4 regions of the Neobacillus sp. BF23-41 genome follow, and region 2 is predicted to be linked to each of the others. Evidence: a T-box and tRNA genes for the amino acid it is inferred to sense, from the RefSeq annotation. Region 2 holds a T-box; the other regions hold tRNA genes.
The links. The T-box of region 2 lies ahead of argS (arginine--tRNA ligase). A T-box ahead of a tRNA ligase gene usually reads a tRNA of that ligase, here a tRNA-Arg.
Positions count from the first base shown of each region.

Region 1 (6,764 bases), on a different contig from region 2:
GTGTACATAAGGGTTCTCTTGACAGTGTGTTGGTCATTTTTTATGTCATATACGACAATAAATAAAAAAGTAAGTGAATAATTGTTTTACGATCGTACTAAACAAATCTAAATTAGATAGCTTAGAAAAAAAAGACCCTTGACGATCTAAGCAGAATGCATTAGGAAATCTCTAATTTTTTCGATAGAAATCCCTATATTTCGGGCTTCCAAAATCAGGTCTATCCATTCACTATCTAGTTCTTTTTCATTAGGTAAATTTGTATCCATCAATCCTCCTGAAATATTTTGATAGCTAAGCTACCATAGTGAAGAACCTTAGGCATGAAGCTTTGAAGCCCAATCTAGATGTTTTCCTTTACTGTATTAAAGCTTTAAAGCTTATAAGAAAATAGTACCATATTTGTTAATTATTAAGAATGAGAAAATTTCGACAATATACGCAATTTTGAATTAATATGCTGAAAAGATTTACAATGGATTTTTTTTATCTACATCCAGAATGTTTGTTCGTGTATGATAATAGCGAAGGAGTTGACCGTAATGACGATAAAAGATCGCGGTTTAATTAAATGGAATGCAGCGTCCTTTATGCCGCAAGTATTCGAGCAGCAGCGCGATATGTTCAAGGATCAAGAACGCCAGCCATGGCCGTTGCTAAGCAAATTCGATACGGAGGAGTTTGACCAGCGGATAGACTACGCGATAGAGTTCAAATTAGCGGTGAGGCTTTTACGGTATATATGGGAGGACGGCTTTACTACGGAGATGACCGGACATATACATCACGTGGATCCTATTACGCATCAGCTACGCATTGAAATTAAAGACGGAGAGTTTGAGCGGGTGGCGTTCGATAGTGTTGTCGGAGTTAAGGTCGTTGATTGATTGCTTTGCGTCACCTTAACCGGTGGCGTTTTTATTTGTACAAAAATTAAAGAAAGCCCTATGTTCAAGGGCCCAATTGTCGTGTAAAGTATCGATAATTAATTCTTAGAGTTTTCCTCAATTTTATGAATATACACGACACCGCTCGTTACAACTGAACCATTTGTTTCACCGCAATGGGGGCAATTAATATTCTCACGCTCTCTGCCTCCAGGGACATTCATTTCCGTAACTTGGAAATAAAACTCTTTTTCACATTTTTTGCAGTTCAACAAAAGACATCCCTCCGTGTACTTTTATTAGTAACTCAAAGTATACATTCGCCAAGTTGTAAGCGTTTTCCTTCTTAATATTATTCATTTGACGGAATTATAGAGGACATTACGAGTATACCTACCGGGGGTATATAATGGAAGGAACACGGTAGCAAGAAGCGCCCGGCGAAGACGACCGTCAATAAACTTACGTTTCATACGGTTTTAGCTCCTTCTGTAATTCAGCCGCAAGTGTCCTTCGTTCACCAGTCTACGTCCTACAGCGTCAAAAAACACGTCCTACAGACTACAAAAAAAAACGCCATGTCACCGCATTGTCACCGTATTGATTGACGGATGACAAACCGCGATACATAGCGCTTTAATAACGATGATGTCCCAGAGAGGATTCGAACCTCCGACCTACAGTTTAGGAAACTGTTGCTCTATCCTACTGAGCTACTGAGACAAATCAAATAGGAACGTTATTTATTATAATTTGTTAATTCTAAAAGGTCAATAAAAAGTTGAGATTATTGAATTGGCAGGTCTCTCGCCACTTCGGTTTTTTTTGCAGTCTTCTCACGGAAAATCAACCAGACGATTATACTAAGCCCAATTAATAGACCTTCTAGCGATAAAATGTACCATGGATAAGGTCCTAAAACATCTAATAAACTCGCACTGTCCGGTTTATGACTTAAGAACATATAATTTCCGTCGACCAGCTTATTGATTATCATAATAATCGGCATTAATACATTCAAAAAGATACATAATTTAAATACAGACCAAATCGTCGGTCGGTATCCCTTTGCCCATGTAAAATAAAGCGGCACCCAGATTTCCATCAAATGTGTATAAAAGAAATGGAAAAACCGAAAATGCGGGAAGTCATAATTTAATGATGGGGTTAATAACGCCTGAGATGCGCCTAATAATGCTGTGAATAATAAAACCTCATAGATTATTTTTTTCTTAGTTAGCAATAAAATGACGGTTAATATCAGACTAATGCTGCACAATTCTAATGGGATAGCGTGACTTACATCCCAACTTCCATTCACAATCATCCAAAAATGATAAGTCAATTCCATAATGATTAGTGAAACAGCGAACCCGATTTCCGTTCTTCTCCATTCAGTAGCCTTCAATTTATCTCTAAACAGGAATAGGCAGACTGAAACTAGGAGTAAGATAGAGATAATAACAAAGTGACTTGCAGAAAACATATCAAAATCAAAGTTTTTGTTACTGCGGCCAAACACTCCATCCATATTACCACCACCCTGTAGACAATATTCAAAACAATTATCAATTGTAAATTAATGCTAGTTTTACTTTAATAATTATATTCTATGGGATTTGCTTTTACTCCTCTTAAGAAATTTTAATTATTTCCTTTTTGATTATGATTAGGTTTTTTCTTCCTAATAAAGTCTTCTCGAATTATGGTATAATAATTTGTCGAAGAAAATCGAAAGACTTTATTTAGTGGAGGTCATTATGGCTGCATATACGCCGATGATACAGCAATACTTAACAGTTAAGGCAGATTACCAAGATGCCTTTTTATTTTTTCGTTTAGGCGATTTTTATGAAATGTTTTTTGACGATGCGATTAGAGCTTCGCAAGAATTAGAAATAACTTTAACGAGCAGACAAGGTGGAAGCGATGACCGGATTCCGATGTGCGGCGTTCCCTACCATGCGGCACCGAACTATATTGAACAACTTATTTCAAAAGGCTATAAAGTGGCCATTTGTGAGCAAGTTGAAGACCCGAAACTGACCAAAGGGATGGTAAAAAGGGAAGTTGTCCAATTGATCACACCGGGAACAGTGATGGAGGGCAAGGGATTAAATGATAAAGAGAATAACTATATTGCCTCGATCACAAGCTTTGATGACCAAACCTATGGTTTTGCCTACAATGATATCTCAACCGGCGAAAGCCGGGTTACGTTATTATCAAATAATTTTGACGAAGTTTTAAATGAGTTAGCCGTATTAAGTGCAAAGGAAGTCGTTGTCTCTAGCAGTTTTGACGCAGAACTACAAAAAAAACTTCGTGAACGCGATGTATTAGCGATTTCGTTTGAAGATAATAGTTCAATAGATATCAATTATTCGCATTTACTTCAAGATTTGAATCAAGAAAAATTAAAGCAATCCATCGCAAGACTTTTTAACTATTTATACCGGTCACAAAAAAGAAGTTTGGACCATCTTCAGCCAGTCACTACCTATCAAATCCATCAATATATGAAAATTGATTACTATTCAAAGCGCAATCTTGAACTTACGGAAACGATTCGTTCCAAAGGAAAGAAAGGTTCATTATTATGGCTCCTGGATGAGACGATGACCGCAATGGGCGGCAGGATGTTAAAACACTGGATCGACCGACCGTTAATCAATCAGAATGAAATTGAATCACGTCAAACCATCGTTGAAGTCCTGATGTCTTATTATTTCGAGCGTCAGGAACTTCGTGAAAAGCTGAAAGAAGTTTACGATTTAGAACGATTAGCGGGAAGAGTAGCCTTTGGCAATATTAATGCCCGTGATTTGGTCCAATTAAAGCGTTCATTAATGCAGGTCCCTTACTTGAAACAAATCCTTGCAGGCATGCAAAATGAAAAGGTGAGCCAAATTGCCGATCTTCTTGACCCGTGTGAAGAGATCACAGATCTATTGGAGCAGTCGATTGTTGAAAATCCACCGCTTTCCTTAAAAGAAGGCAATATGATTCGTGATGGATACAATGCTCAGCTCGATCAATATCGTGATGCCAGCCGGAACGGGAAAACGTGGATTGCCCAACTCGAACGAGAAGAGCGCGAGAAAACCGGTATTAAATCGTTGAAAGTAGGTTATAATCGTGTATTTGGTTACTATATTGAGATTACCCGGGCGAATCTGCATCTTTTAACAGAGGGTCAGTATGAACGGAAGCAAACCTTATCGAATGCAGAACGGTTTATTACTCCAGATTTAAAGGAAAAAGAAGCATTAATTTTACAAGCTGAAGAAAAATGCGGTGAGCTTGAGTATGAATTGTTTACTGAAATTCGCGAAATTGTGAAGGAACAAATCCCACGTCTACAGGCCTTGGCAAAAACGATTAGTGAACTAGATGTCCTGCAGTGTTTTGCTCAAGTAAGTGAAGACCGGCACTATATAAAACCGCAGTTTTCTATGGAAGGCCGGGTGGTTGTAATGGAAGGCCGCCATCCAGTCGTTGAAAAGGTATTAAACGCCCAGGAATATGTTCCAAATGATTGCTACATGGACAGCGAGCGCGAAGTCTTGTTGATCACGGGTCCGAACATGTCAGGGAAAAGTACGTACATGCGCCAAATCGCGTTAATCTCGATATTAGCCCAAATTGGCTGTAATGTTCCGGCCACAGAAGCGATACTGCCGATTTTTGACCAAATATTTACCCGCATCGGTGCCGCTGACGATTTGATCTCAGGACAAAGTACCTTTATGGTTGAAATGTTGGAAGCCAAAAATGCGATTTCAAATGCGACACAAAACAGCTTAATTTTGTTTGATGAAATTGGGCGCGGTACATCTACTTATGATGGAATGGCACTTGCTCAAGCCATCATTGAATATATTCACACCCAGATTGGGGCAAAGACTCTATTCTCCACCCATTATCATGAATTAACGGTTTTAGAGGAAGAACTGGATAAGTTAAAAAACATTCACGTCAGTGCGATTGAACATAATGGAAAAGTTGTTTTCCTTCATAAAATTAAAGAAGGACCGGCTGATAAGAGCTACGGGATTCATGTTGCCCAGCTTGCAGGGCTGCCGTCAGAATTAATCAGCCGTGCCAATGAAATATTAACCGCACTCGAGCAGTCTGATATCCAACCAGACAAGCCAAAAAAAGATGTGGTAAAAGTAGTGGAAGTAGTGGAGGTACAAGAACAACCTGCCCAACTATCTTTCTTTGATGAACCAAAAGAAGTGAAAAAGCAAGATCTCTCTTCGAAGGAGAAAAGAGTCATAGAGAAAATGAAGGAACTTGATATATTGGATTTAACACCACTTCAGGCGATAAACCTGTTGTACGAGCTTCAGAAAAAGTTAAAGTAGGGGGTGAATCCGAATGGGTAAAATTATTCAATTAGATGATGCCTTATCTAATAAAATCGCGGCCGGGGAAGTAGTCGAACGGCCTGCCTCTGTTGTAAAAGAGTTGGTTGAAAATTCGATTGATGCCGGAAGCACCGTGATTGAAATTGAGGTAGAAGAGGCGGGACTCGCCAAAATCCGCATTACTGATAATGGAAATGGCATCGAGGAAGAGGATGTTTTACTCGCCTTTCAACGTCATGCCACATCCAAAATCAAAAATGAAAATGATTTGTTCCGCATCCTGACTCTCGGGTTCCGTGGAGAAGCCCTGCCAAGTGTTGCCTCGGTTTCACGGCTCGAGATGAAGACTTCTACAGGTGAAGGTGCCGGAAATCGATTGGTGATTGAAGGCGGCAAAGTTGAAACGTTTGAAAAAGCATCAAGCAGGCGTGGGACCGATATCTCGATTACTGATTTATTTTTCAACACACCTGCCCGTTTAAAATATATGAAGACGATTCATACAGAGCTTGGAAATATTACGGATGTCGTGAATCGACTGGCCCTTTCTCATCCGGAGGTGGCCTTCCGCCTGATTCACAATGATCGCAAACTGCTGCAAACGAATGGTAATGGGGATGTTCGTCAGGTTCTGGCATCGATCTACGGTATGGGGATCGCCAAGCAGTTAGTTCCAATCACCGGACAATCGTTGGATTATAAAATTAATGGATTTGCTTCGATGCCTGAGGTAACGAGAGCCTCAAGAAACTATATTTCGACAATGATTAATGGACGATTCATTAAAAACTATCCATTAGCCAAGGCAATTCAGGAAGGCTATCATACCTTGCTTCCGATCGGCAGGTTCCCGATTGTGCTCCTTAATATTGAAATGGACCCTTTACTCGTTGATGTCAATGTTCACCCCTCGAAAATGGAGGTCCGCATTAGTAAAGAAGCGGAACTGAATGAGCTTGTCACTTCGATTATAAAAGAAGCGTTTAAATCAAAGATCCTTATCCCGACAGCATATACAGCAGTGAAAAAGGATGTACCGCAGGAAGAACAAACTTCATTGGTTCTGGATGAAGGTACAAGACCGGCAACTGATGAGAAAGAGTTTGAATGGAAACAACCAGTTGCAGCTGCAACTATCCAGGAGAACCGTCCATGGCTGGAAGTGCCTGTTGAGACACCTGTTAAAAAATTACCTAGTTTCCAGCGTGATGAAGCGACAGGTGGAAGAGACAGTTGGCAATCTATTAATCCATTTAGTGAATCAGATGATGAACCAGATGACAGTAATAAAGTGATTGTACCTAATGTGAATCCTATTGAGACAGATAATGTTTCGGTCGAGAGCAGAGTTCCACGGCTATATCCGATTGGACAAATGCATGGAACCTACATTTTTGCTCAAAATGAAAATGGCTTATATATCATTGATCAGCATGCGGCCCAGGAACGGTTGAAGTATGAGTATTTCCGGGAGAAAGTTGGGCAAGTCCAATCAGAACTACAG
Region 1 is NZ_JBGBPR010000001.1:644-7,407, reverse strand. It holds gene AB7942_RS00035 (anti-repressor SinI family protein) at 147-269, opposite strand; gene AB7942_RS00030 (YolD-like family protein) at 543-887, shown strand; gene AB7942_RS00025 (hypothetical protein) at 986-1,162, opposite strand; tRNA gene AB7942_RS00020 (tRNA-Arg) at 1,537-1,610, opposite strand; gene AB7942_RS00015 (YwaF family protein) at 1,675-2,418, opposite strand; gene mutS (DNA mismatch repair protein MutS) at 2,648-5,257, shown strand; gene mutL (DNA mismatch repair endonuclease MutL) at 5,271-6,764, shown strand, end outside.
Region 1: it encodes a tRNA-Arg, which carries the amino acid that the T-box ahead of argS (arginine--tRNA ligase) is inferred to sense. The anticodon was not compared.

Region 2 (8,405 bases):
CGATACCGGAAGACATTACATACTGGTCTGTTTGGTTCAAATGGACATAGATGAGATCCTGTATGTCTTGATGATGCTTCTTCAAAGCAAAACTCCTCCGATCAACACATGAAATGATTTAGTCAATACTTCCTTATTTTATCAAATAATAGTCCAAATAGCTTATTTCAATTCTTTTACAAATAATAAGTTTGATTAACACATACTAGATTTATGCCTATTGATTATTATTTGTTAACTTTCCTTTTTCATCTATATTTCTTTATCAAATGAGAATCTATGCATTAGCAAGATAAGGAGCTGCTATCACATATGATTAAAGATATGACTCAAGATGAATTAAGTCTTTATATTATTAAAACCTTAAAAGAAAATAAAAAAACTGAATTCGAAAAAATACTCGAAGAACTCCAACCCTATGATATAGCGAAGATATATGAAGATCTACCTGAAAAACACAAAGGACGATTTCTCCTGTTTTTAAAATTTGATATTCTAGCTGACCTAATGGAAGAGCTTGATAAAGAAGACCAGCTCGGCTTATTAAATATTTTAGGAATTGAAAAATCAAGTAAGGTCCTTGATTTAATGGATAATGATGATTTGGCGTTATTACTGCATGAATTATCACCGGAGAAGAAGAATTCCCTCCTATCTGGGATGAAAGCAGAGGAGTCTAATGCCGTCCAAGATATCATGAAATATCCTCCGGAAACAGCCGGAAGAATCATGACCAACCGATTTGTTTGGATCCGAAGCTATTTTACGGTTCGTGAAGCAGTTGATAAGTTTAAAGTATTCGCAGAATTTGCCGAATCTATTAACTATTTATATGTGATTGATGAAGACCGAAAACTTGTCGGCGTAGTTTCTTATCGTGATTTACTATTAGCAGAGCCAGACGAAAAGATACGAACGATTATGTATGAAAGGATTATTTCCGTTACGGTGGCAACAGACCAAGAGGTTGTGGCGCAAATCGTGGAACGGTATGATTTCCTAGCCATTCCGGTTGTGGATGAGAATAATGTCCTCGTTGGGATTGTCACGGTCGATGACATTATCGACATCGTGATTCAGGAAGCAAATGAAGATATCGAAAAATTGTCTGCTACTGGGAAATCCATCGACTTTGAAACCAAAACATTAGTTGCAGCTGCAAGAAGACTCCCTTGGCTCATCCTGCTTTTGTTCATCGGAGTCATCTCTGGGAGAATTATCAGCAGTTTTGAAGATACCCTCAAGCAGGTTGTGGCACTTGCCTTTTTTATGCCGATGATTGCAGGGATGACAGGAAACACTGGAACCCAATCCCTTGCGGTCGTAGTAAGAGGGCTGATTTCCTACGATATTGATAAGGGTGTAATTACCCGCTTAATCGCAAGGGAGCTTGGTGTTGGGATTACGATCGGGATCACCTGCTCTGTTCTTATCGCGGTCATCGCCTATATATGGCAGGGAAGTCTCATTTTAGGTGCCGTTGTCGGCTGCTCACTATTTTTCACGTTAATCATTGGGACACTTGCAGGGACGATTATTCCGCTTATTCTTTTTCGTTTAAAAATTGACCCTGCCGTTGCCTCAGGACCACTGATCACCACCTTGAATGACATTTTTTCATTGCTTACCTACTTTGGGATTGCAACCATGTTTTTAAAGTATTTGTAGAAAAAATGAAACTTTTTTTGAAGTGGAACGTTAAGTAATGTAGACGTTTCAAAATTTCCATAAATTTTGAATGTCTCAATGATAAACACCATATTTATATCATTATGAGACAAACTGTTATAGAATTATTAAGTTAGACTGATTATTTTTTTATAAGTGAAGGTGGATTATGGCAGACTTTATTAATAATATTTTGGAATTTTTATCACAATTAGGATATTTCGGCGTTGCCTTAGGACTAATGATAGAGATTATTCCAAGTGAAATCGTCTTGGGTTATGGCGGGTATATGATTTCGCAGGGGCATCTCAATTTTATCGGGGCAGTGATTGCCGGGACAATCGGCGGAACGCTCGCCCAGTTATTTTTATATTGGGCGGGTTATTACGGGGGCAGACCTTTCTTGGAAAAATATGGAAAATATGTCCTTATTAAAAAGAATCATATTGACATTGCTGAGCAATGGTTTGAAAAATATGGCGCAGGAGTGATTTTTTCGGCAAGATTCATTCCAGTTGTCAGACACGCGATTTCCATTCCGGCGGGTATTGCCAAAATGTCAGCAACTAAATTTACGCTTTACACTGTTGCGGCCATTATCCCATGGACAATTTTGTTCTTATACTTAGGCAAAGTCCTAGGCAGTAACTGGTCTCATATCAAAGAATACGCACAACCCTATGTGATGCCAGCCATCATCGGAGCCATTGTTTTAGGGGCTATCTACTTCTTAATCAAAAAAACAAAGAAAACCACCGATTAATCCCGGTGGTTTTGCTTTGCTGAAAATTTCATTTGAGCCCATGTATCAAGCTTTTTCACATGGTTTCTCCCAATCGTAAATCCATATAAAATGAGTAAAACAATGATTAACGTGAAGAGGTCGACTTTCTTGGTTGCTATAAAGTTTACGATCCCCATTAACACCTGTGGAATAACCCCTGTTAGTGCAAATAAAACCGTTGCTATCTTAAACCAGAAGCTTGATTTCAAACCATACCTGGCATAAACAAGCAAGAATGTCGATGACCACGCTAATACTTCAAGACTGACTAGGATGGTCCATTTATTTTCGACCAAAAAATCCATATCCCACCCCACCTTTTACTTTTTCGGCTGTGTTAAAGCTTATTGTTGATTTTGGCACCCTGTTGATTGGAGTGGAAATCAACGGGCAAGTTTAACAGAGCCTACTTTTTAAAATGAAATGGCAGTGTGGACACAATAACCCTCTTTTTAAAAATAAGATAGGTACGAATTAATAAACTTGATTGATTATGCAGGATATTATGCCAACTCTTTTTGGTAATAAACTGCGGAATCAAAACCGTTACACGATAATTATTTTCCTCTGCCTTATGTTCTACAGTATCAATAAATTTCGATAAGGGAATAAGCACACTTCGATAATGTGACTGTAAGGTAACGAGCCTAACATCCGGCTGCCATTGCTGCCATTTTTCTTCAAAACGCTTTTCATCCTCACGGTCAAACGACACATAAACAGCAAAGATTTGATCAGTTAATGATTTTGCATAATTAATTGAGTTTTCAACCACTTTTGTAATCCCTGCAACTGGTACAATAATGACATTTCCCTCAATCGGCATCGCTGGATGGTCGGGATGAATCCTCAATTGTTCACCCACCGCTTCATAATGATAATTAATTCGTTTGAAGGCAAAAACGATTATTGGTAAGAAGATCACCACAAACCATACTTGACTAAATTTCGTCAGGAAGAAAATGATTAACACGGCTAAGGTGATGAGCGCGCCAATTAAATTGGCACTAAGTTTAGCAACCCATCCGGCTGGTTTTTCACGTAACCATTTAATAATCATTCCCGTTTGAGATAAGGTGAACGGAATAAATACACCAACCGCATAAAGCGGGATTAAGTGCTCTGTTTGACCTTTAGAGAAGATAATAAGCAAGATGGAGGCTACTCCTAAGGATACAATCCCGTTCGAATACCCGAGCCTGTCCCCCCTAATCGTAAACATTCTTGGCATATACTTATCCTTGGCAAGTGCATACGCTAATAAAGGAAAAGCAGAATATCCGGTATTAGCTGCCAGAACTAAAATGAGGGCGGTCGTTCCTTGGACAAAAAAGTAAAGATAATTACGCCCGAAGGTTTCTTTGGCAATTTGCGAGACGACCGTTTCGTCATGCCTTGGCGATATACCGTAATAATAAGCTAGGAAAGTAATACCCGTAAATAACAGCGCAAGAAGCGTCCCCATTAATACTAATGTTTTGGCCGCATTCTTTGGTGCCGGATCTTTAAAACTTGGGATCGCATTCGATATGGCTTCTACCCCAGTTAATGCCGAGCATCCCGACGCAAAGGCGCGTAACAGCAAGAAAAGCGTAATCCCTTGAACAGGCGCCCCAATTGGTGCATGCTGGACAGTCAGTGATACATGGCCAGTCATGATTTTAAAGAGACCCACACCAATTAAAATGAACAGGGCAACAACAAACAAATAGACCGGATAAGCTAAGATTGACGCTGATTCTGTTAAACCGCGTAGATTGAGAATTGTAATCAGAACTACCAGAACACACGCAATCCCGACGGTATGTGCATGTAAGGTTGGAAAGGCTGACGTAATCGCATCCGTACCAGCAGAAACACTTACTGCCACTGTTAATATGTAATCGACTAAAAGGGATCCCCCGGCAATTAATCCTGCTTTCTCACCGATGTTCTCTTTCGAAACAATATAGGCCCCACCGCCATGAGGGTACGAATAGATAATTTGTCGATAGGAAAGGATTAGCGCCGCTAATAGAAATAATACTCCAACTGCAATCGGAACCGAATACCAATAGGCAATGACGCTTACCGTTGCCAACACAATTAGAATTTGTTCAGTTCCGTAAGCTACAGATGATAAGGCATCGGAAGAGAGAATCGCTAAAGCCTTGAAAATGTTTAATTTTTGTTCGCCTAGTGCCGTTGATTTTAACGGCCGGCCGATTAAGAATCTCTTAAAAGAAGAGAGCACCTGATTCACCCACCACATTTGAAGTAGAATTACCGATTGATTTTAACACAAGACAGTAGTTAATATGAAGTGTTTTCTTTTGACGAAGTACCAAATTTTTCATGTAATGTCGATAAAAATTAATATTACTACTTAGTCTTATCCTAAATAGCACGATTATGAAGAAAATTATTAGTTGAGGGCATATAATATTTCATTACCACTATTCATCAAACAAAAAAGCATGGAGACATTATTTAGTCTCCATGCTTTTACAGTAGCTTTTTTCAAAAAACTATTTTACCGCTCCATTAATGACACGTTTCATTGCCTGGATTTGGCCTAAATGAATACTCTCATGGAAAATTGCAAAATTTGTTAGTTCACCAAACGTTTCCTGACCAAGGAATGGATTTTTTAGCCTTTGGTTAAAACTCTCCGCTGGAATTTCTTTAATCCTTGACACTTGTTCTTGCAGCTGCACAATTAATTCCTGTACCGAAGGAACTTCTCCCTGCCAAGCAGCCGGCCTTGTACCAGAGGCAAATAACTCCATATAGTTTGCTGGCAGCTGGGTTGATTTCTTCGGGAAGCCAAACATAAATTGCTCGGCAACAGTTAAGACATGGCCAACATGCCAGTGGATGGTATTGTTAAACCCTTCCGGCTGAACATCAGCAATCCCCTCATCTAGTGCATCAACACTTTTAACAAACCTATCCCTTGCTAACTCATAATGCTTAAATAATAATTCACTCATTTTATTTTCCCTCCCATTCGATTACATAGCTATAGTTTAATTGATTTTTGCCTTGTCAGGAAACTACATTTCAACCGGAGCTTCCAATCCTAATAAACGTAATCCTTCTTTCAAAACTTCCGTTACTGCATAGACAAGCGCTAACCGTGCCTGCTGTTCTGGAGTGTCTTCAAGGATTTTTACCTCTGCATAATATTTATTGAAGGCTTGTGCTAAGTCAATAATATATTTAGCCACCTGGGATGGGTCGAAGTTGATGCAGGCTCTTTTAATGGCTGGCGGAAATTCCATTAAGAGGCTGGTTACCTTCCACTCCTTCTCCCAAGTATTTTCGTAGGTTAAAGCCCCTATCTCCGCATGTACATTCGCCTTTCGTAAAATAGAACAGGCACGAGCATAGGTATATTGAACATATGGACCTGTCTCTCCTTCGAAGCGGAGCATCTCTTCTAACGAAAATTCAATATCATTCATTCGATTGTTCTTTAAGTCATGGAAAATTACTGCTCCAACACCGACCTGTTTAGCCACATCCTCTTTATTTGTGAGATTTGGATTTTTCACTTCAATATTATGCCTAGCCATCGCAATCGATTCATTTAAAACTTCCTCTAATAAGACAACCTTGCCTTTTCTCGTGGACATTTTCTTTCCATCTTTTAGCATCAATCCGAATGGAATATGATGCATTTGTTTTGACCAATCGTAGCCCATCTTTGCTAACACAGCCATTAACTGTTTGAAGTGGAGGCTTTGTTCATGGCCAACCACATATAGGGATTGGACAAATTGGTATTCCTCCTGGCGATAAAGAGCCGCCGCTAAATCTCGGGTCGCATACAGCGTTGCCCCATCAGATTTTTTGATCAGGCATGGCGGCAGCTGTTCTTCGGTGAGCTCAACCACCTGTGCCTGCTCGGATTCGACCAATAGCTGTTTTTCTTCAAGAAGCTTGACGACACGCTCCATTTTGTCATTATAAAAGGCTTCGCCGGCATAAGAGTCAAATTCGACATTCATTAACTGATATATTCGCGAAAACTCTTTTAATGACTCATCACGAAACCATTTCCAGAGTTTTAATGCTTGTTCGTCTCCGTCTTCTAGCCTTTTAAACCAGCTGCGCCCTTGGTCTTCAAGGCTTGGATTCGTCCCCGCTTCTTTATGAAATTTTATATACAGGGTTAATAGCTCTTTAATCGGATTCTGCTTGACCTTTTCGGCATCTCCCCATAATTGATAGGCAGTGATCAGCTTCCCGAACTGTGTCCCCCAGTCACCAAGATGATTAATTTTAATCGGCTTGTAACCACATTTCTCGACAATTAATGCGAGCGAGTTGCCAATCACCGTTGACCGCAAATGCCCCATTGAAAAGGGTTTAGCAATATTAGGGGAGGACATGTCAATGGTGACAGCACCGCCATTCCCAAACGTAAGCGCACCATACTTCCCTTTTTGCGAGATGATTTCATTCACTACTTTTTCAGAAGCAGTCTTTTTGTTTAGGAAGAAATTAAGATAGGCTCCAACCACTTCTACTTTTTCAAAAATGGGAGAGTTAATCTTCTTACTTAACTCCTCAGCAATTAGATTGGGGGATTTTCTCTTTAGCTTCGCTAGTGTAAAACAAGGAAAGGCTAAATCACCGAGCTCTTGATTCTTAGGTTTTTCAATCATTAGTTCCAGATTGGTTTGTGAAATCTCTTGGTCCAGTAATTCATGTAAAATGGCAGCAAGCTCCTGCTTAAAATTCATCTTTAATACCTCCTTTTATCTCTAAAAAAAACAAAAAACTCCCGTCTCTACTAAAAGAGACGAGAGTTCATAATCCCGCGGTACCACTCTAATTGTTCAAAAGAACCAGCTTTCCTTTGTAACGGAGGATCCTCCGGCATACCTTACTCGAGTTCAGGTACACATCTCAAAAGTGCGCTTCATTATCTGTTCTGTTTCAGGCTCCCACCACCCCTGAATCGCTGGTACATCATAGATAACTACTCTCTTTATCATTGATTTTATCCAAATTTATTACCCGTATTATACTGGATTAAAATGGATTTTTCCAGTGATTGTTGATTATTTTTTAGATTAAGGTAATCCTACAACAAAAGGAGGGATTTTTTATGGCGAGAAGAAGAAATAAAATCCTTGTCCCCGAGGCGCGCAATGGCTTGGATGTGTTGAAAGCGAAGGTCGCGAATACTGAGAACCCTGAGGATGCGAAATTTGAAGCAGCAGAAGAAGTGGGTGTTCCATTGAAGAAGGGCTATAATGGTCAGCTCACGTCTGAACAGGCCGGTAAGGTTGGCGGCAGGCTGGGCGGCAGCATGGTCCGTGAGTTGGTCAAAATGGCACAAGAAAACTTAGCGAAGAAAAAGTAATACCTGGGGCCTAAATTTGTTAGGTCCCCTTTTTTATTTATAGGCTGTGTTCAAGGGAATTGTTGATTTTTATAGCCAAGTTGATTGGGCGAAGCGCCTGGAGAGGAAATCAACAGCTAAGTTTAAAAGAGCAAAATTTTTAAAAAAAGTTTGACAAATTTGTGACAATTGATAGAATATTCTTACAAGGAGTTGATAGTGATGCAGGAAAAACACTTAAAAAGTATTTTTACATTTAAGAAAACAGCAATCTTTGGAAGCGGTCTAGGGCTCATTCTTATTTTGTTAGGTCAATTTGTAAACGGTTACAATACTGCTTATTTCTTAACTGCACTAGGATTTGGAATACTTGCCGGTTCCGTGGTTAATTACCTTTTTGGAACATTTTTAAGTTTAATGGAAGAACTCACTGGAAGCCGTAATAAGAATAGGCCAAAAATTGCCACTGCTTCAAAAAATATTTATCTTTTAAAATAAAAAATCGGTAGCGCCACTTAGTGACGCACCGATTAGTTAAAAGACTTGTATAGAGGTACGCACAAGTCTTTTTTTATTTGGATAGACCTTTTACTAAAAATACTTTCATGATTTCCGCAA
Region 2 is NZ_JBGBPR010000033.1:18,970-27,374, forward strand. It holds gene AB7942_RS26930 (hypothetical protein) at 1-85, opposite strand, end outside; gene mgtE (magnesium transporter) at 313-1,668, shown strand; gene uptA (undecaprenyl phosphate transporter UptA) at 1,838-2,431, shown strand; gene AB7942_RS26945 (hypothetical protein) at 2,428-2,757, opposite strand; gene AB7942_RS26950 (APC family permease) at 2,859-4,685, opposite strand; gene AB7942_RS26955 (DinB family protein) at 4,960-5,424, opposite strand; gene argS (arginine--tRNA ligase) at 5,488-7,182, opposite strand; T-box leader at 7,235-7,446, opposite strand; gene AB7942_RS26965 (alpha/beta-type small acid-soluble spore protein) at 7,551-7,808, shown strand; gene AB7942_RS26970 (hypothetical protein) at 8,010-8,285, shown strand; gene AB7942_RS26975 (TetR/AcrR family transcriptional regulator) at 8,359-8,405, opposite strand, start outside.

Region 3 (8,405 bases), on a different contig from region 2:
GTACGAAATCCACTCACTGCGATTAAAGGGTTTCTTCAATTAATGGAAACTAAGCTAAATGGCCATAAATCATACTTTGATATTATTCAATCGGAAATTGATAGAATAGAACTCATTCTCAGTGAGTTATTGATACTCGCAAAACCACAAGATCTAAAGTTTGAGCCTGTGCTTTTACAAACATTGATTGAAGAAGTGAAAACGCTGATTGATACCCAGGCAATTATGAATAATGTGCAGATTGAATTTGTTAATGATTGTGGAAAATTAAACATCAACGGCGATAAAAATCAACTAAAACAAGTGCTTATAAATTTTTTAAAAAATGCGATTGAAGCGATGCCGAATGGCGGGATGATCACTATTGAGCTGAAGAAGCACGGTTATAATCAAGTAAAGATGCTAATTAAAGATACAGGAAGTGGAATGCCGCAACATGTATTAAAACGAGTCGGGGAACCATTTTTTACAACAAAAGAGAGCGGCACTGGATTAGGAATTATGAATTCCAAACAAATTGTTGAAAATCACCATGGGACCGTTCATTTTTGGAGCGATGAAAAAGGAACGCTAATCGAAGTGATACTGCCGATTAATGGAGATAAGATTGAAAGGTCAAAACAGAGGGGGAGGGGTTTTTCGAAAAAATGGTAAATAAAATAGGCAGGAGTTTTAATAAAGACTAAAATAGGAGGGCTGAGAACAACCTTCCTATTTTTGTTGAGTATTCTATTATTCCGGTGACTTGGTATAACTATATTCTAATTCATCTGTTTTTTCGTTGTAATTGACCTGTAAATCATGTCCATTAAAAAACCACAAGTCCCTTTCTTCAACATAAAACCACATGCCCTCTGATTCGAATTTAGTTATTATATCGATTGGCTCGTTATCTACTGTGAAACCGAGCGAGAAACCTTCTTGCACAGGGCTGTTTCCATAAACCTTTGGATAAAACTTCACCTTATCACCTGTTTTTAACTCTACTTCGTCTTTAAACCACTTTAGTGCTGTCTTGCTGATTACAATTTCCATTCTTTTCTCACCTTTGGTTGATTATTCTAATTTCTATTTTATTATACTCTAAAGTGTCTCAAACTAATATTTCTAATAGTTTCAACTTGAATTTTTAGCGAAAAAAGTAGAAAATAAGGTAAGTATTTAGATATTTAATTTTTGAACAATATGTTTAAATAGATATGGTCTTGAGGAGAAGAGAAGCTTTTTATAGGAGTGTTATGAGATGAAACACGAAAATTCACTAGAAGCAAATGGTGACATTGTTGCCAATATTGAGAAGGATTTACGCTACATCTCTGGAATCATCAAGCAAAAAGGAAGAGAAATGCTTAGTAATTATACGATTACTCCACCGCAATTCATTGCATTGCAGTGGCTCTTTGAAGATGGTGATATGACAATCGGGGAGCTCTCTAATAAGATGTATTTGGCATGCAGTACGACGACAGATCTTGTTGATCGAATGGAGAAAAATTTACTTGTAGAGCGGGTAAAAAATCCAAACGATCGTCGGGTTGTCAGAATTCATCTACTTGAAGAGGGCAAGCGAATCATTGATGAAGTGATTAAAAAGCGTAAAGTCTATTTAGAAGAAGTGTTGGTCGATTTCTCATCTGAAGAAATTCAACTTCTTCAAAAAAGCTTAACGAAATTGCATCAGGAAATGCGTTAAAAGAGGCGATAAGTTTGAAACAAGCAATTGGTGTTATTGATTCCGGCGTTGGCGGATTAACTGTTGCCAAAGAGGTAATCAGACAGCTTCCAAATGAGAAAATCATCTATTTGGGGGATACCGCACGTTGCCCATATGGTCCGAGAACAACAAAGGAAGTAAAGAGGTTCACTTGGGAAATGACCTCTTTTTTATTAGAAAAGAAGATTAAGATGCTCGTTATTGCCTGTAATACGGCAACAGCTGCGGCACTAGACGAGATTCGTAAGGAATTGTCCATCCCAGTCTTAGGGGTAATTAATCCTGGAGCACGGGCGGCAATCAAAAAGACAAAAAACTACCGTGTCGGAATTATCGGCACAGAAGGTACAGTAAAAAGTGGTGCTTATGAAAGAGCCTTGAAATCATTAAATAGCCGGCTTTTTGTCAAAGCACATGCTTGTCCAAAATTTGTCCCTCTTGTAGAGAGTGATGAATTTGGTGGGCCGATTGCGGAAAGAATTGTCGACGATGCCTTAAGGCCTATGCAGAATCAGAACCTGGATACCCTTATTTTAGGCTGCACCCATTACCCATTGCTTGAGCCCGTCATAAAAAATGTCATGGGTGAGTCTGTAAGCGTAATTAGCTCTGGTGATGAGACCGCTCGAGAAATAAGTGCAATCCTCCAATATAATGGGTTACTTGATTCGTGTGAAGAAGAACCAGATCATGAATTTTACACAACCGGTTCAAGGCGGATATTTTCAAAAATCGCCTCACAATGGCTGGGGAATCCAATTAACAATGTGCAAAAGATCAAGCTATAAGTCGAGCCTTCTTTAAATAAGAGGCTCGTTTTTTTTTTTTTTTTTTGCTGAATAAACGATGGTGTCCACCAGCCGGGGACATTTGTGCACGCGTGGTGCCTGACACCATTTTTACAATTTATGTTATTTTTTAAAATATTGTTCTATTTTTCTTGTGTAAGTCGGTCTAATTTCTCTCTAGGCTCGTATACATGTTAGTACAAACTGTCTTAGGGGGAAATAGTTATGTCTAAAAATAAAGCAAAGATCCTTATGTCGACTGTGCTTACTTCAACAGTTCTACTGTCAGGTTGTGGATTATTAGGGTCGGAAACACAAAAGAAAATTGATCCACCAAAGAGTACGACGATTGCAGAAAAAACAACCAGTAAGGAACCGACGGCTAAAGAAACGGCTAAGCAAGAAAACACAGTCAAAACGGAGCTCTATCTGGTTGATAAAGATGGCTATGTTGTACCGCAAACATTGGACCTACCGAAAACAACATCAGTTGCTAAACAGGCCCTTGAATATTTAGTGGCGAATGGACCTGTTACAGATCAATTACCAAATGATTTTCGAGCAGTCCTCCCAGAGGACACAGATCTGTCTGTGAATATTGATAAAGATGGCGTCGCCACGGTTAATTTTTCAAAAGAGTTTAAGAATTACCAAGCTGAAGATGAGATGAAGATCCTCCAATCGGTCACTTGGACGCTGACTCAGTTTGATAATGTTAAAACCGTTAAGCTAAAAATGAACGGTCATGATTTAACGGAAATGCCTGTTAATGGAACACCAATAAGTGAAAACCTCTCAAGAGCCACCGGTATCAACTATGATACAGCGGATGTTACTGATATCACCAATACCAAACCAGTAACTGTCTATTATATTGGTGGTGAGGAAGGCTCCTACTATTATGTACCTGTGACGCGCCGGGTTAGCAACACTGAGAAAGATCCCTATGTAGCTGTCGTCAATGAATTAATAAAAGGACCTAGTGAGAAATCACCACTCGTATCTGAATTTATGTCAGATGTTAAACTCCTAGAGGCGCCAAAGTACGAGGACGGACAAGTAACCTTGAACTTTAATGAGAATATTTTTGGCAGCTTTGAAGAAAAGGAAATATCACAAAATTTACTAGATGCACTCGTGCTTTCCTTAACGGAACAAGAGGGTGTTGAAAAAGTGGCTGTTCAAGTAAATGGCAAGGCAGACATCAAAAATGACAGTGGCAAAAAATTAACTGAACCAGTAACTCGACCAGAAAAAGTCAATACAGGTAGTTTTTAAAAAAAAATTATTTGTTATACTATATAGTGACCAAGAAAGAGGTTGGCTTTAAGCCCGCCTCTTCTTTATTTGGTATAAGTAAAATTCATGTACCAATTTTAAAATGCTTTACAAAGTTGAAGGAGGTAGTATTTGTGCGTGTTGATGGAAGAGAGCCGCTCCAACTAAGGCCCATACATATTGAACCAAATTATTTAATGCACCCTGAAGGTTCTGTCCTTATTTCTGTTGGTAATACGAAAGTAATTTGTGCTGCAAGTATTGAAGAGAGAGTTCCTCATTTTATGAGAGGGGAAGGCAAAGGCTGGATTACTGCCGAGTATTCGATGCTGCCAAGGGCGACAGAAACAAGAAACATTCGCGAATCATCAAAAGGGAAGGTCTCTGGCCGGACAATGGAAATTCAACGATTAATCGGGCGTGCCCTTAGAGCAGTTGTCGATTTAGGGGCGTTAGGTGAAAAAACCGTTTGGATCGATTGTGACGTGATCCAAGCGGATGGCGGGACACGAACAGCCTCGATCACCGGTGCATTTGTGGCGATGACCCTCGCTTTAAATTCTTTAGCAGAGAAAAAGTCGTTTGCAAGGTTTCCGATTACGGATTATTTAGCGGCAACAAGTGTGGGGATTTTACAAAATAACCAAACTGTTCTTGACTTAAATTATGCCGAAGATTCTAAGGCACAGGTCGATATGAATGTGGTCATGACTGGAAATGGCGAATTTGTTGAACTGCAGGGAACGGGTGAGGAATCAACATTCTCCTACGAGCAACTTCAAGGTCTGCTTAGCGCTGCTCAAACTGGGCTTACGGACCTATTTGAACGACAAAAAGAGGTTCTAGGTGAAGAGATTACCCGAAAAATAGAATCACGAAGACAAAAATAAGGGGCGATTGTGAGTGAAAGAAGTAATTATTGCGACGAAAAATCCTGGAAAGGCGAGGGAATTTGAGCATATCTTTGCATCAAGAGGGATCGAAGTCCGAACCTTGCTTGATTTTCCTGAAATCCCGGACGTAGACGAAACGGGCTCAACCTTTGAAGAAAATGCGATCTTGAAGGCGGAAGCTGTCTCCCAAGCACTTGGTAAAATGGTGATTGGCGACGATTCTGGCTTAATGGTGGACGCGCTTGAAGGAAGACCAGGAATCTATTCAGCACGCTATGCTGGGGAACAAAAAAATGACCAGAACAATACAGATAAAGTCATGTCAGAATTAAAAGGACTTCCAGAGGAAAAGCGATCCGCACGATTCTACTGTGCTTTAGCTGTCGCTGTTCCAGGTCAAGAAACCATAACGGTGTCAGGCACCTGTGAAGGTCGTATTCTTGAAGAACAAAGAGGTACCAATGGATTTGGCTATGATCCTGTTTTTTATGTGCCTGAGAAAGGTCTAGCCATGGCTGAATTATCATCAGATGAAAAAAATAAAATCAGCCACCGTGCGAATGCTTTGAAGAAGCTCGATGTGGTCTTGGATTCTATTTTAGAAAGAGCGGAGAAGTAATGAGTAAGGTTTTAGTGGTTAGTGATAGCCATGGGTTGACGAAAGAACTCAATGTTTTAAGAGAAAGGCATTCTGAAGATGTTGATTTAATGATTCATTGTGGCGATTCGGAATTGATGCCTGATGATCAGGCGATATCTGGTTATATAACGGTAAGGGGAAATTGTGATTTCGGCAGCGGATATCCGTTGGAGACAATGGCTGAGGCGGCGGGGAAGAAATTCTTCGTTACTCATGGGCATCTTTATTCAGTAAAATCTTCTTTGATGAATATTAAATATAAAGCACAGGAAGTAAACGCCGATATCGTATGTTTTGGCCACTCGCATGTCCTTGGTGCGGAAGTGATAGATGGTACCTTATTTTTAAATCCAGGCAGCATTCGATTGCCAAGGGAACGCGTAGAAAAAACCTATGTTATTCTTGATTTACAGGATGAGAAAGTTAAAATGTCAGTGTTTGAAGCGGATGGACGGGAAATTTCAGAGCTTGCCAGTGAATTTGTCCTTCGATAAATGAGAGGGAGATTTCCTCTCCCTTTTATTTTTTTAAAAAAATAATAGAAAGTCTGTTGACTTTTTGATATTACGGTAATATAATAAATCTTGTCTTAAACAACTTATATGTCCCAGTAGCTCAGCTGGATAGAGCAACGCCCTTCTAAGGCGTGGGTCGGGAGTTCGAATCTCTCCTGGGACGCTATACTACATAGTAGAAAAAAACTCACTTTTATAAGTGAGTTTTTTTCTGTTTATTAGTTGTTAAAACAAAATTTATAGTTCTATATGACCGTAAAGGTGATGGGACTTAGATTTCGGTCACATAAAGGGGCTCTATGTAAACTTAAGGGTGATGAGACCAAGTTTAAGGTCACGTATATTCAAATTCAACGAATAGAAATCAGTCACCATTGCTGGTGAGTTTTTTTTGCCTTCTATTTATGCTAAACTATTTTCCAAGACTATCATAAGGACGGATTTTATGAAAAAACGGGAACCTGTGAAAAGAATAGATAATGTGATCTTTTTTCCCGGACTTGAAAAAAGATTAACTGACAAAGGTCTGGAAAACCTTGAAAAGAAAAAATTCAACGAAGCGATAAACCTTTTGGAAGAAGCCAGAGAACATGATCCTGACAATGACGAAATATTGATTGGTTTGGTTCTGGCTTATTTTGAAGCATCTTCTTTTCAAAAAGCAAAAGCACTTGCCAAAGAAATGCTTCATAAAGGAATTGGGGACTATTTGCAAATGGTCGATCTCTATTTGACGGTCCTGATCCAGCTTCATGAATACCAGGAAATTGTAGCAACAATAGAAGTCTTATTAGAAGAAAAAGAGATTCCGCCTGAAAAACATGACCACTTTTTAACCATCCTGCAATTCAGCCGGAGAATGGCAGAAAACCGTCAACCAGACCCAGACCCAGACACAGACACAGAATCAAATACATATGACATCACCCCAGAGAAAACAAACGTTCATGAACTAAACCTTTTTTCGATTGATAATCTAAACGAACAAATGCTCCTCGTTTCGAGCTTGGCTGAGAAAAACATTCGCCCCTACCTCCCTGAGATTGCCGAATATTTAGCAGCAGAAGCAGGTCATCCATTCCTTAAAACAATCCTGTTATCTCTTTTAAAAGAACAGGAAATTGATAGAGAATTATCTGTCATGAAATTTGAGATGGAGAAAAAAGTTATTCCAACACATCTTCCAGAAGTTAGGGAAGAACCAAGATTGAAAGAGGTAAAGGCTTTATTAGAGGCTCGATTGGAAAGTGAAAATCCCGTTCTTTTTGAAAACAGCTTCAGAATGGCAGAGCGAAATTTTTTTATAAGCTATCCTATCGAATTGCAGCCGAAAAGCACTGCTGCTTGGGCTGCAGCTTTTCACCACTTGGCCGAATATTACCTTGGCATGGACACAGAGCTACATTACTTGTCCGGAGAATATGAAGTTCAAGTGGAGGAAATAGAAGAAGCTATCGCGATGATTGAGGTAATTGAGAAAATTTCTTATCCTAATATATAGGCTTCGCTGTTGAAAGAAAACAAACCTATGTTATAATGTAGTGGTTGCATTGTGTAAAAAACACATTTAAAAGAAGGATAATAGCTTGATGGACAAGTTATTTCCAAACTCAAATTCGTTACGAATGATATGAGAATAGATTGTTGGAGGGAAAATGTATGTCAACAAAATGGGAAAAACTAGAAGGTAACCGTGGCGTTCTTACGGTTGAAGTAAGTGCGGAAAAAGTAAATGAAGGACTAACTGCGGCTTTTAACAAAGTTGTTAAGCAAGTAAATGTTCCAGGCTTCCGTAAAGGAAAAATGCCTCGTCAAATGTTTGAAAAGCGTTTTGGTGTAGAATCACTTTATCAAGATGCATTAGATATTCTTCTTCCAGAAGCATACGGAAGTGCAATTGACGAAACAGGCATCGAGCCAATCGACCGTCCAGATATCGACATCGAACAAATGGAAAAAGGCAAAGAACTTATCTTCAAAGCTACTGTTCAAGTAAAGCCTGAAGTAACATTAGGCGAATACAAAGGATTAGAAGTAGAAGCACTCGATACAAACGTTACTGACGAAGACGTTGCTAACGAACTAAAAACTCTTCAAGAGCGTCAAGCTGAGCTTGTAGTTAAAGAAGAAGGCACAATTGAAAATGGTGATACTGTAGTTCTAGATTTCGAAGGATTCGTTGATGGCGAAGCGTTCGAAGGTGGAAAAGCTGAAAACCATTCACTTGAAATTGGTTCAGGATCTTTCATCCCTGGCTTTGAAGAGCAATTAGTAGGTTTGGCTACTGGCGAATCTAAAGACGTGGAAGTAACATTCCCTGAAGAATATCATGCAGCTGAGCTTGCTGGTAAACCTGCAGTATTCAAAGTAACGATTCATGAGATTAAAGGTAAAGAACTTCCTGCATTAGATGACGAGTTTGCTAAAGATGTGGATGATGAAGTTGAAACATTAGACGCACTTAAAGAGAAAATCAAAACTCGTTTAGAAAACAGCAAAAAGCACGAAGCTGAGCATCAGTTACGTGATACAGTTGTTGAAAAAGCTGCTGCAAATGCAGAAGTGGAAATTCCAGAT
Region 3 is NZ_JBGBPR010000006.1:7,087-15,491, reverse strand. It holds gene AB7942_RS11570 (ATP-binding protein) at 1-654, shown strand, start outside; gene AB7942_RS11565 (HesB/YadR/YfhF family protein) at 733-1,035, opposite strand; gene AB7942_RS11560 (MarR family winged helix-turn-helix transcriptional regulator) at 1,244-1,693, shown strand; gene racE (glutamate racemase) at 1,708-2,502, shown strand; gene AB7942_RS11550 (GerMN domain-containing protein) at 2,728-3,780, shown strand; gene rph (ribonuclease PH) at 3,915-4,670, shown strand; gene AB7942_RS11540 (XTP/dITP diphosphatase) at 4,684-5,292, shown strand; gene AB7942_RS11535 (metallophosphoesterase) at 5,292-5,807, shown strand; tRNA gene AB7942_RS11530 (tRNA-Arg) at 5,918-5,991, shown strand; gene AB7942_RS11525 (tetratricopeptide repeat protein) at 6,274-7,329, shown strand; gene tig (trigger factor) at 7,488-8,405, shown strand, end outside.
Region 3: it encodes a tRNA-Arg, which carries the amino acid that the T-box ahead of argS (arginine--tRNA ligase) is inferred to sense. The anticodon was not compared.

Region 4 (8,405 bases), on a different contig from region 2:
CCACCATACCTTCCTCAATTTTTAAATGTTCGACAATTTCTTGATCAGATAGCGGTTTTTGTTTATTCTCTTTTTCTATTAAAGTCGCAATTTTCTTCTTTACCTGTGTGGAAGATGTATTTTCATCATCCGAAACGGTTTGTATGGTACTTGTAAAAAATGTTTTCAACGCGAACGTCCCAATCGGTGTTTGCACATACTTTTCCCGGACTGCTCGGCTGACGGTGGATTCATGGATATCAAGTTCTCCAGCAACTTCCTTCATCGTCATCGGCACTAAGTATTGTGATCCTTTTTGGAAAAATGAAGCCTGTTTTTCAATGATTTTTGCTACAACCCTTGTCAACGTCTCTTTACGCTGTTCAATGCTTTTTTGGATCCATTGGTAATCCTGGAGTTTATCCTGTAGAAAGCGGCTTACCTGTTGGTCTTGGTCTTTGAATTTATGATAATACTGCTCATTGAGGCTAATCCTTGGCAGCGATTCATCAGACATCCGTACGGTTAGTCCCTCGCTTGATTGCTCAACGATTGCATCTGGGATAATATACGTGGTTGCTTCTTTTCCTAAAATGGCCCCAGGCTTAGGATTCAATGTTTGAATTTGATCGTAAACATCTTGTATATCCTTAAGGGTTACCTTCAGTTCTTTAGCAATTTTCTTCCACTTCTTTTCGGCGAATGGAATGAAATGATTGCCGATTATGTTTTGCGCTAGTTCGTTATCTGGATTAAGATAATATATTTGCATCAATAGGCACTCTTGAAGGTTTCTTGCCCCGATGCCTGCTGGCTCCAGTGTTTGGATAATGGCCAAGCATTCTTCAACTGAATCTTCCATTACCCTTAGGTTTTTGGCGATTTCGCTAAAGTCCCCCATAAAGTAACCGTTTTCATCTAAATTTAGGATAAGATGGCGTATCACACTTAATTGTTCCACCGATAAGTTCGTTATTTTTAATTGAGACAGTAAATAATCTTCAAGCGAAAATGGTTTGTCAGCTATTTGATCAATCCAGTCCTTTTCCGCTTTTTGGTGTTTGCGACGATTACGGTCAATGAGCGGATTCATTGGCTTGATATTGCCATTTTCAACCTGCAATAGGGGATTTTCAAGTGCCTTATCTTCTAAAAAAGCAGTTAACTCATGGGCAGAGTACTGCAACAATGCAATGGCCTGTGATAGCTCCTGTGTCATCGCCAATTTTAATGTTTGCTGCTGCCATAAACCGGCCTTCAAGTTCATTCGTATCCCCCCTGTTTTCTATTTTACACGATAGATGGAATTTCGGGAATGAAAAATGATATTCGAGGATGAAAGTAACCCTTTTTGAGGCATAATGCTAAGTGGTTTTGGGATGAAGTTTTGGTTTTGTGTCGATTTCCGGTGGTTTTGTGCATTTAACCTTTTATTGGAAATTCAGAACCTTTTTTCAAAATAAAAAACCCCCTGTTTAAAAAAACAGGAGGCTTTCATGATGCGCTCGGCGAGAATCGAACTCACATTTCAAGCTTCGGAGGCTTGCGTGCTATCCGTTGCACCACGAGCGCTAAATTGTTGCGACTTACATATTATATGCCAGGTTCCCTCACATTGCAAGCAAAGAATTGGTTTAAAATAGTCAGAAATGGTTATGCTGGATTAGGGAAAGTTGTCGAACATTTTTAAAGAGGTATTGTTTGACCTTTATTGACCATCAGTGTATGATAACTATACATATTACTATTATCTTTACAATCAAAGGAGGAAGAAAAATGAATTTGATCCCTACAGTTATTGAACAAACAAACCGGGGCGAGCGTGCTTATGACATTTATTCCCGTCTGTTAAAAGACCGGATTATTATGCTTGGTAGTGCGATCGATGACCATGTGGCGAACAGCATTGTAGCACAATTATTATTCCTTGAAGCGGATAACCCTGAAAAAGATATTTCTTTATATATCAACAGCCCAGGCGGCAGCATCACCGCAGGTATGGCTATTTTTGATACAATGCAATTCATCAAACCAAAGGTACAAACTATTTGTATCGGTATGGCTGCATCCATGGGTGCATTCTTGCTAGCAGCAGGTGAAAAAGGCAAGCGTTATGCGCTTCCAAATGCTGAAGTCATGATTCACCAGCCACTAGGCGGTGCACAAGGACAAGCAACTGAAATCGAAATTGCTGCAAAGCGTATCCTTTTCCTTCGCGAAAAATTAAATGGAATTTTAGCAGAACGGACTGGACAGTCGCTTGAAGTAATCAGCAAAGATACAGACCGCGACAACTTCATGACAGCAGAACGTGCAAAAGAATACGGTCTGATCGACCATATCATCACTCGTAATTTAATCGAAGATGAGAAAAATAAAAACAAATAAGAAAAGTGGAAGCGCCCGTTTAGCGGCGTATGGACTGGAGCGCTCCAACTGAGATAAAGGAAACACGAAGAGCGTAAGCGATTCGATGTTGACTTATCGTAGGGCGGAGAGCGAAGTCCACTAGCCGTTGGGCGCTGGAACTAGACAGGTATCAAAGTAAATAGTTATTACCCTACATTCTTTCACAAAGAAGCAATCGGCATCCAGCCGGTTGTTTTTTTATTAAAAACAAAAAAGACCGATTCCAATTGGCTCCGGTCCTCTTTCAGATCAATGTTCTTTTTGGATAAAATCAGCTAACGCTTCAATAGCAGATGCTTCATCATCGCCATCTGCTACAATATCAATCATGACACCTGAACCAACAGCCAAGCTCATTAAGCCCATTATGCTCTTCGCATTTACCTTCTTGCCATCCTTCTCTAGGAAAATATCCGCAGAAAATCGGTTGGCCTCCTGAACAAAAAGAGCCGCAGGTCGTGCTTGAAGACCCGTTTTTAATTTTACTTCCACTTGTTTCACTAACATTACACAATTCCTCCTCAAGGTTTTTTACTCTATTTTTCTTGGAGCTTTGTACATAATTATTATCTTCAGGTTAGTCTTTACTCGATACATGTTATGTTTTTCACATGTTATCTTTTACCTATGTTATTGTACTAAAGGATTATCTACCCTCGAGTAACCATATCCCCTGCGCGCAATTTCTCAGCAATCGCATCAATTTTTCTCAAGCGATGATTAATCCCTGATTTACTGATCGCACCACCGGAAACCATTTCCCCCAATTCCTTAAGGGTCACATCGGTATAATTCAAACGGAGTTCTGCAATTTCTCTCAACTTTTCTGGTAAAATTTGCAGCCCGACCGTTGCATTAATATAGCGGATATTCTCTACCTGCCGAATCGAAGCACCGATCGTTTTATTAAGGTTGGCGGTCTCACAGTTTACAAGGCGATTGACTGAATTCCGCATATCTCGAACAATCCTTACGTCTTCGAAGCGGAGAAGGGCGTTATGGGCACCTGCAACATTTAAAAACTCGGTAATCTTTTCCGCTTCTTTTAAATAGGTGATATACCCTTTTTTGCGCTCGAGAGTTTTGCTATTTAGTCCAAATGTATTCATCAATTCGCATAAAGAGTCATTATGTTCTTTATAGAGCGAAAAAATTTCCAAATGATACGAAGATGTTTCCGGGTTATTGACGGAACCGCCAGCTAGAAATGCACCGCGTAGATAAGAACGCTTACAACATTTCTTTTTTACAAGCTCTGGTGAAATATCATGGATGATGGTAAAACCCTCACCAATAATTTTTGTATCCTCGAGAATTTCTTTAGCCTGATGAGATAATCGGACAATATAGACGTTGTTCTTTTTCAGACGCATCTTTTTCCGAACAAGCAATTCTACCTGGACATCGTAACTCTTTTTTAATAATGTGTAGATTCTTCTGGCAATCGCAGCATTTTCGGTTTGAATATCAACAACTAACTTACGATTTGAGAATGAAAGGGAACCATTCATCCGGATTAAAGCGGATAGTTCCGCTTGAATGCAGCATGTTTTCACTTCCAAGTTAGTTAATTCTTTTTTCGTTTCCGAAGCGAAAGACATCCCTTCACCCCCCCTAAAAAAAACAAAGCGTTTTTAGTAAGTACTATATTTACGTTTCATAACGCTTTTTGGTTTCAATTAAAAGCAAATTATATAAAATTTTTGCAACCTTTTTCGGATCATGTCTTAGCGCACCATTTTCCTGATAAGCGATGTCCGCATGAACGACTTCTAGTCCTAATTCAAAAAGGCGTGGCAGATCATATAGAACAGGGTCAGCCAGTTCTTCATTATATCGTAGCTGAATATCCTGTGGTATCTCTTCATTATTTACAAGAATCGTATTAATAAAAGCACAGCTCATATGATCATATAAGGCCTTTACATGATCACTCGCAGTAAAGCCATGGGTTTCCCCAGCCTGGGTCATCAAATTACAAATATACACCTTTTTAGCGTGTGACCGGCACAACTCCTCCCCGATTCTTGGAACTAGGAGGTTTGGCAGAATACTTGTATATAGGCTCCCTGGCCCAATGATGATTAAATCAGCCTGACGGATGGCTTGAATGGTCTCTGGTAAGGGACGAATATTTTCCGGCGTCATAAACACTTTTTTAATTCTCTTACCCGAGTATGGAATTTTCGATTCCCCTGAGACAATCGTTCCGTCTTCCATTTCAGCATGAAGGACGACACTCTGATTTGCTGCAGGCAAGACTTTACCATGAACATTTAAGATCTTACTCATTTCCTGAATCGCGTGGACAAAATTACCCGTGATTGAGGTCATTGCCGCCAAGATTAAATTTCCAAGCGAGTGTCCGGAAAGCTCATTCGATGTTTTAAACCGATGTTGAAACATTTCTTCAACGAGCGGTTCGACATCTGATAAGGATGCTAACACATTGCGAATATCTCCAGGAGGTGGAATATGCAAGTCTTCACGCAAGCGTCCTGAACTGCCGCCGTCATCCGCGACTGTCACAATGGCGGTAATATCCACAGGAAACTGTTTTAATCCACGCAATAAAACTGGCAATCCTGTTCCCCCGCCAATGACGACAATTCGAGGCTGTCCGTAAATGCTCATGTTGTTTTTTCCTTTCTCCTCTCAATGTCACGATGGGATATACATGTCTTATAGTCTTGTTGGAAAAATTTACCCAGATGTTCAGCAAGCGTCACTGAACGGTGCTGTCCGCCTGTACAGCCAATCGCAATCACTAACTGAGCTTTTCCTTCTCTTTTATAATGAGGCAGCATAAAAGAAAGCAGGTCGGTTACTTTTTCCAAAAACTTATGAGTTTCATTCCACTTTAATACATAACTGGAAACATCCTCATCAAGCCCCGTTTTAGGTCTCATATGCTCGATATAATGAGGATTTGGTAAGAAACGCACATCAAACACAAGGTCCGCATCTATAGGAATTCCATACTTAAAGCCAAATGACATGACATTGACAGTAAAGAATGATTGTTTATTCGCCGTAAATTCCGTTAATATTTTCTCACGAAGTTCCCGCGGTTTCATCTGGGAAGTATTGTAAATTAATTGCGCCCTGCCTTTAAGTTCTTCAAGAAGTTCACGCTCAAGTGTAATTCCTTCAAGCGGCAGACCTGTCGGTGCTAACGGATGCGACCGCCTCGTCTCTTTATATCTGCGCACTAATGTTGAATCATCCGCATCTAAAAATAAGATCTGTGGGGCCACCCATGAAGTTTCTGCCAGTTCATCCAATGCTTTAAATAGATGATCAAAGAATTCTCTTCCTCGCAGGTCCATAACAAGGGCAACTTTATTCATCTTATTCCCGGATTCCTTCATAAGTTCGAGAAATTTTGGAAGCAATGTTGGAGGCAAATTATCGACACAAAAGAAACCTAAATCTTCAAAACTTTGAATGGCTACAGTTTTTCCTGCACCAGACATTCCTGTAATAATCACCATTTGAATGTCACTTGCAGCACCGGTACTCATTATTAATTCCCCCTATTAGTTAGCTTGGATCTAATCGATAACTGATTAGTTGAAAGTCTTTTGTATAAGTAAAAGTACCGTAAATAATTCCTTTTCCATGAATCATATAATCAAGAATATGATAATCGCCAGCAGCCATTGGCAAATTTTTCAATTGATCAATCATTTGCCATTCAAGCTTACCTTCCTCAGATTCGTCTAAATCGATGCCGTCCGCATCAGTTGCTACAAACGTAAACATCATCCACTCGGAAAGAAGCTGGTCGTTTTCCTTCATAATCATTGTAAAAATCCCTTTTAGCTGTGGATTTTTCAAATAGATTCCCGTTTCTTCACGATATTCCCTGATGCAAGAGTCTCGAACCGATTCGCCCGGCTCCATTTTCCCACCAGGAGCAACCCACCAGCCGCGGCGTGGTTTTTGCAGCAGCAATATTTTTTCGTCTCTTATCAATACACAATTGGTGACACGCTGCACAACATTCACCCTCTTAATAAAGCATACATGTTTTTAGCAGTCTTCGAAAAAGCATTCGCTTGTCCCTTTTGAAAAAGGACCTTTCAAAGTTTACTCGAAATACCAAAGAACCCTCTACTTTAAATTCATTCCTTTTATTATACTATTTTTAGGATACAGTCACAATGAATACAAATTTGATATTTCTGTAATTATTATTATTATAGTTTGTCACTATTGCTAACATACTTTTTATAAATATACTTACGAGCAGATCAGACTAAAAAAATAGCACAGGCTACGGGCCTGTGCATGAAAGGAATATATTTTTAAAGGGGGTCAATTACTGCTTTTATCATACCCTAACAATATTTCACTACTGTTACAAGAGAATTAAAACAGAGTTACGTTTTTGTAAAAAATTAACGGAAGATTTTTTAGCTTCTGCTTTTTTGTTTTAATTCTTCTTTAAGCTCCTCAACAAAATGCTGGGCACTTTGTGCGGCAATACTGCCATCTCCCGTTGCAGTCACAATCTGGCGTAACGTTTTTTCCCGAATATCACCAGCTGCATAAATTCCCGGTACCTTCGTTTCCATGCGGTCATTTGTTTCGATATAACCATTTTCATTGGTAATTCCTAGGCTAGTAAATGGTTTGGATAATGGCACCATGCCGATATAAATAAAGACTCCGTCAGCCGGTAATACTTGCTCTTCGCCATTTTCAGTGGAAACCAATGTCACACTTCCCACTTTGCCATCTTTGTCATTAATCGACTTAATCGTGTGATTCCAAATAAAATCCACTTTCTCATTGGCAAAAGCTCGGTCTTGAAGAATTTTTTGGGCACGAAGCTCAGCACGGCGATGAACGATAGTTACTTTGGAAGCGAAACGTGTTAAATAAACCCCTTCTTCAACGGCAGAGTCCCCGCCGCCAATCACATAAAGCTCTTTTCCTTTAAAGAAGGCCCCATCACATACAGCACAATAGGATACACCGCGGCCGCCAAGTTCTTTTTCACCTGGAACACCAATTTTCTTATACTCCGCACCCGTTGTAATGATAACCGCGTAAGCTTTATATTGTTTTGACCCAGCAACGACGATTTTATAGTCACCGTGATCAATGATTTCCTTAATATCGCCATAAGCGTATTCAGCGCCAAACTTTTTAGCATGCTCGAACATCTTTGTTGATAAATCCGGACCTAAAATACTTTCAAAGCCAGGATAATTTTCAACGTCCTCGGTATTGGCCATTTGGCCGCCCGGCATCCCGCGCTCAATCATTAGTGTCGATAGGTTTGCACGAGATGTATAAACAGCCGCTGTCATCCCCGCAGGGCCAGCACCAGCAATAATGACGTCATAAATTTTTTCTTCAGACATATTTTGTCACTCCTTAATAGAAAAGCGGAAGCGCCTTGGTCAGGGGCGACAAGCATAAGACGAGCCGGCGGGAAGGTTGTTCTTTACCTTCTCGTCGGATTGGCTTATGAACTCGAGCCCCTAGGCGCTGCAGCTAGACAGTAATATAAAAAAATACGATTAAGTATATTGTTCCCTTACTTAATCGTATATAACAATCGTTTTATCGTCCACCAATATGCTTAATTCAAATAGCTGTTCACTATTTTTACATATTTGCCAATCGTTGCTGAGGAAATCCCATAGCGCTCAGCAACTTCCTGCTGGGATACCTTTTCACTGCGCAGCTTGTGCCACATATACTCAACTGCGCCAGCCCAGGCACGTTTATTTTTCAAACGAAGCTTAGCTTTGGAAACCTCGACATACACGGAAAACCACATGAGGTATAAACCAGCCTCAATGGTGCCAATTGGTTGATGGGTCTCATAAAAAAGCTCGGCAATTTCTTGTGCATCCGAAGTTTTGGATGGTTTTCCCGATCTGATTAACGAGATATAATCCTTTTCCAAGGCCGTAAATTTTTGGTTTTTAAAAAGCCGTTTTGAGGTGATAATTTCCTCTTTTTTGCTTGAAACGGTCGTTAGGAAAAGGGCAAATAAG
Region 4 is NZ_JBGBPR010000004.1:244,312-252,716, forward strand. It holds gene rpoN (RNA polymerase factor sigma-54) at 1-1,246, opposite strand, end outside; tRNA gene AB7942_RS09310 (tRNA-Arg) at 1,480-1,551, opposite strand; gene clpP (ATP-dependent Clp endopeptidase proteolytic subunit ClpP) at 1,756-2,367, shown strand; gene AB7942_RS09320 (HPr family phosphocarrier protein) at 2,638-2,895, opposite strand; gene whiA (DNA-binding protein WhiA) at 3,039-3,989, opposite strand; gene AB7942_RS09330 (gluconeogenesis factor YvcK family protein) at 4,039-5,022, opposite strand; gene rapZ (RNase adapter RapZ) at 5,019-5,912, opposite strand; gene AB7942_RS09340 (NUDIX hydrolase) at 5,932-6,390, opposite strand; gene trxB (thioredoxin-disulfide reductase) at 6,807-7,763, opposite strand; gene AB7942_RS09350 (tetratricopeptide repeat protein) at 7,985-8,405, opposite strand, start outside.
Region 4: it encodes a tRNA-Arg, which carries the amino acid that the T-box ahead of argS (arginine--tRNA ligase) is inferred to sense. The anticodon was not compared.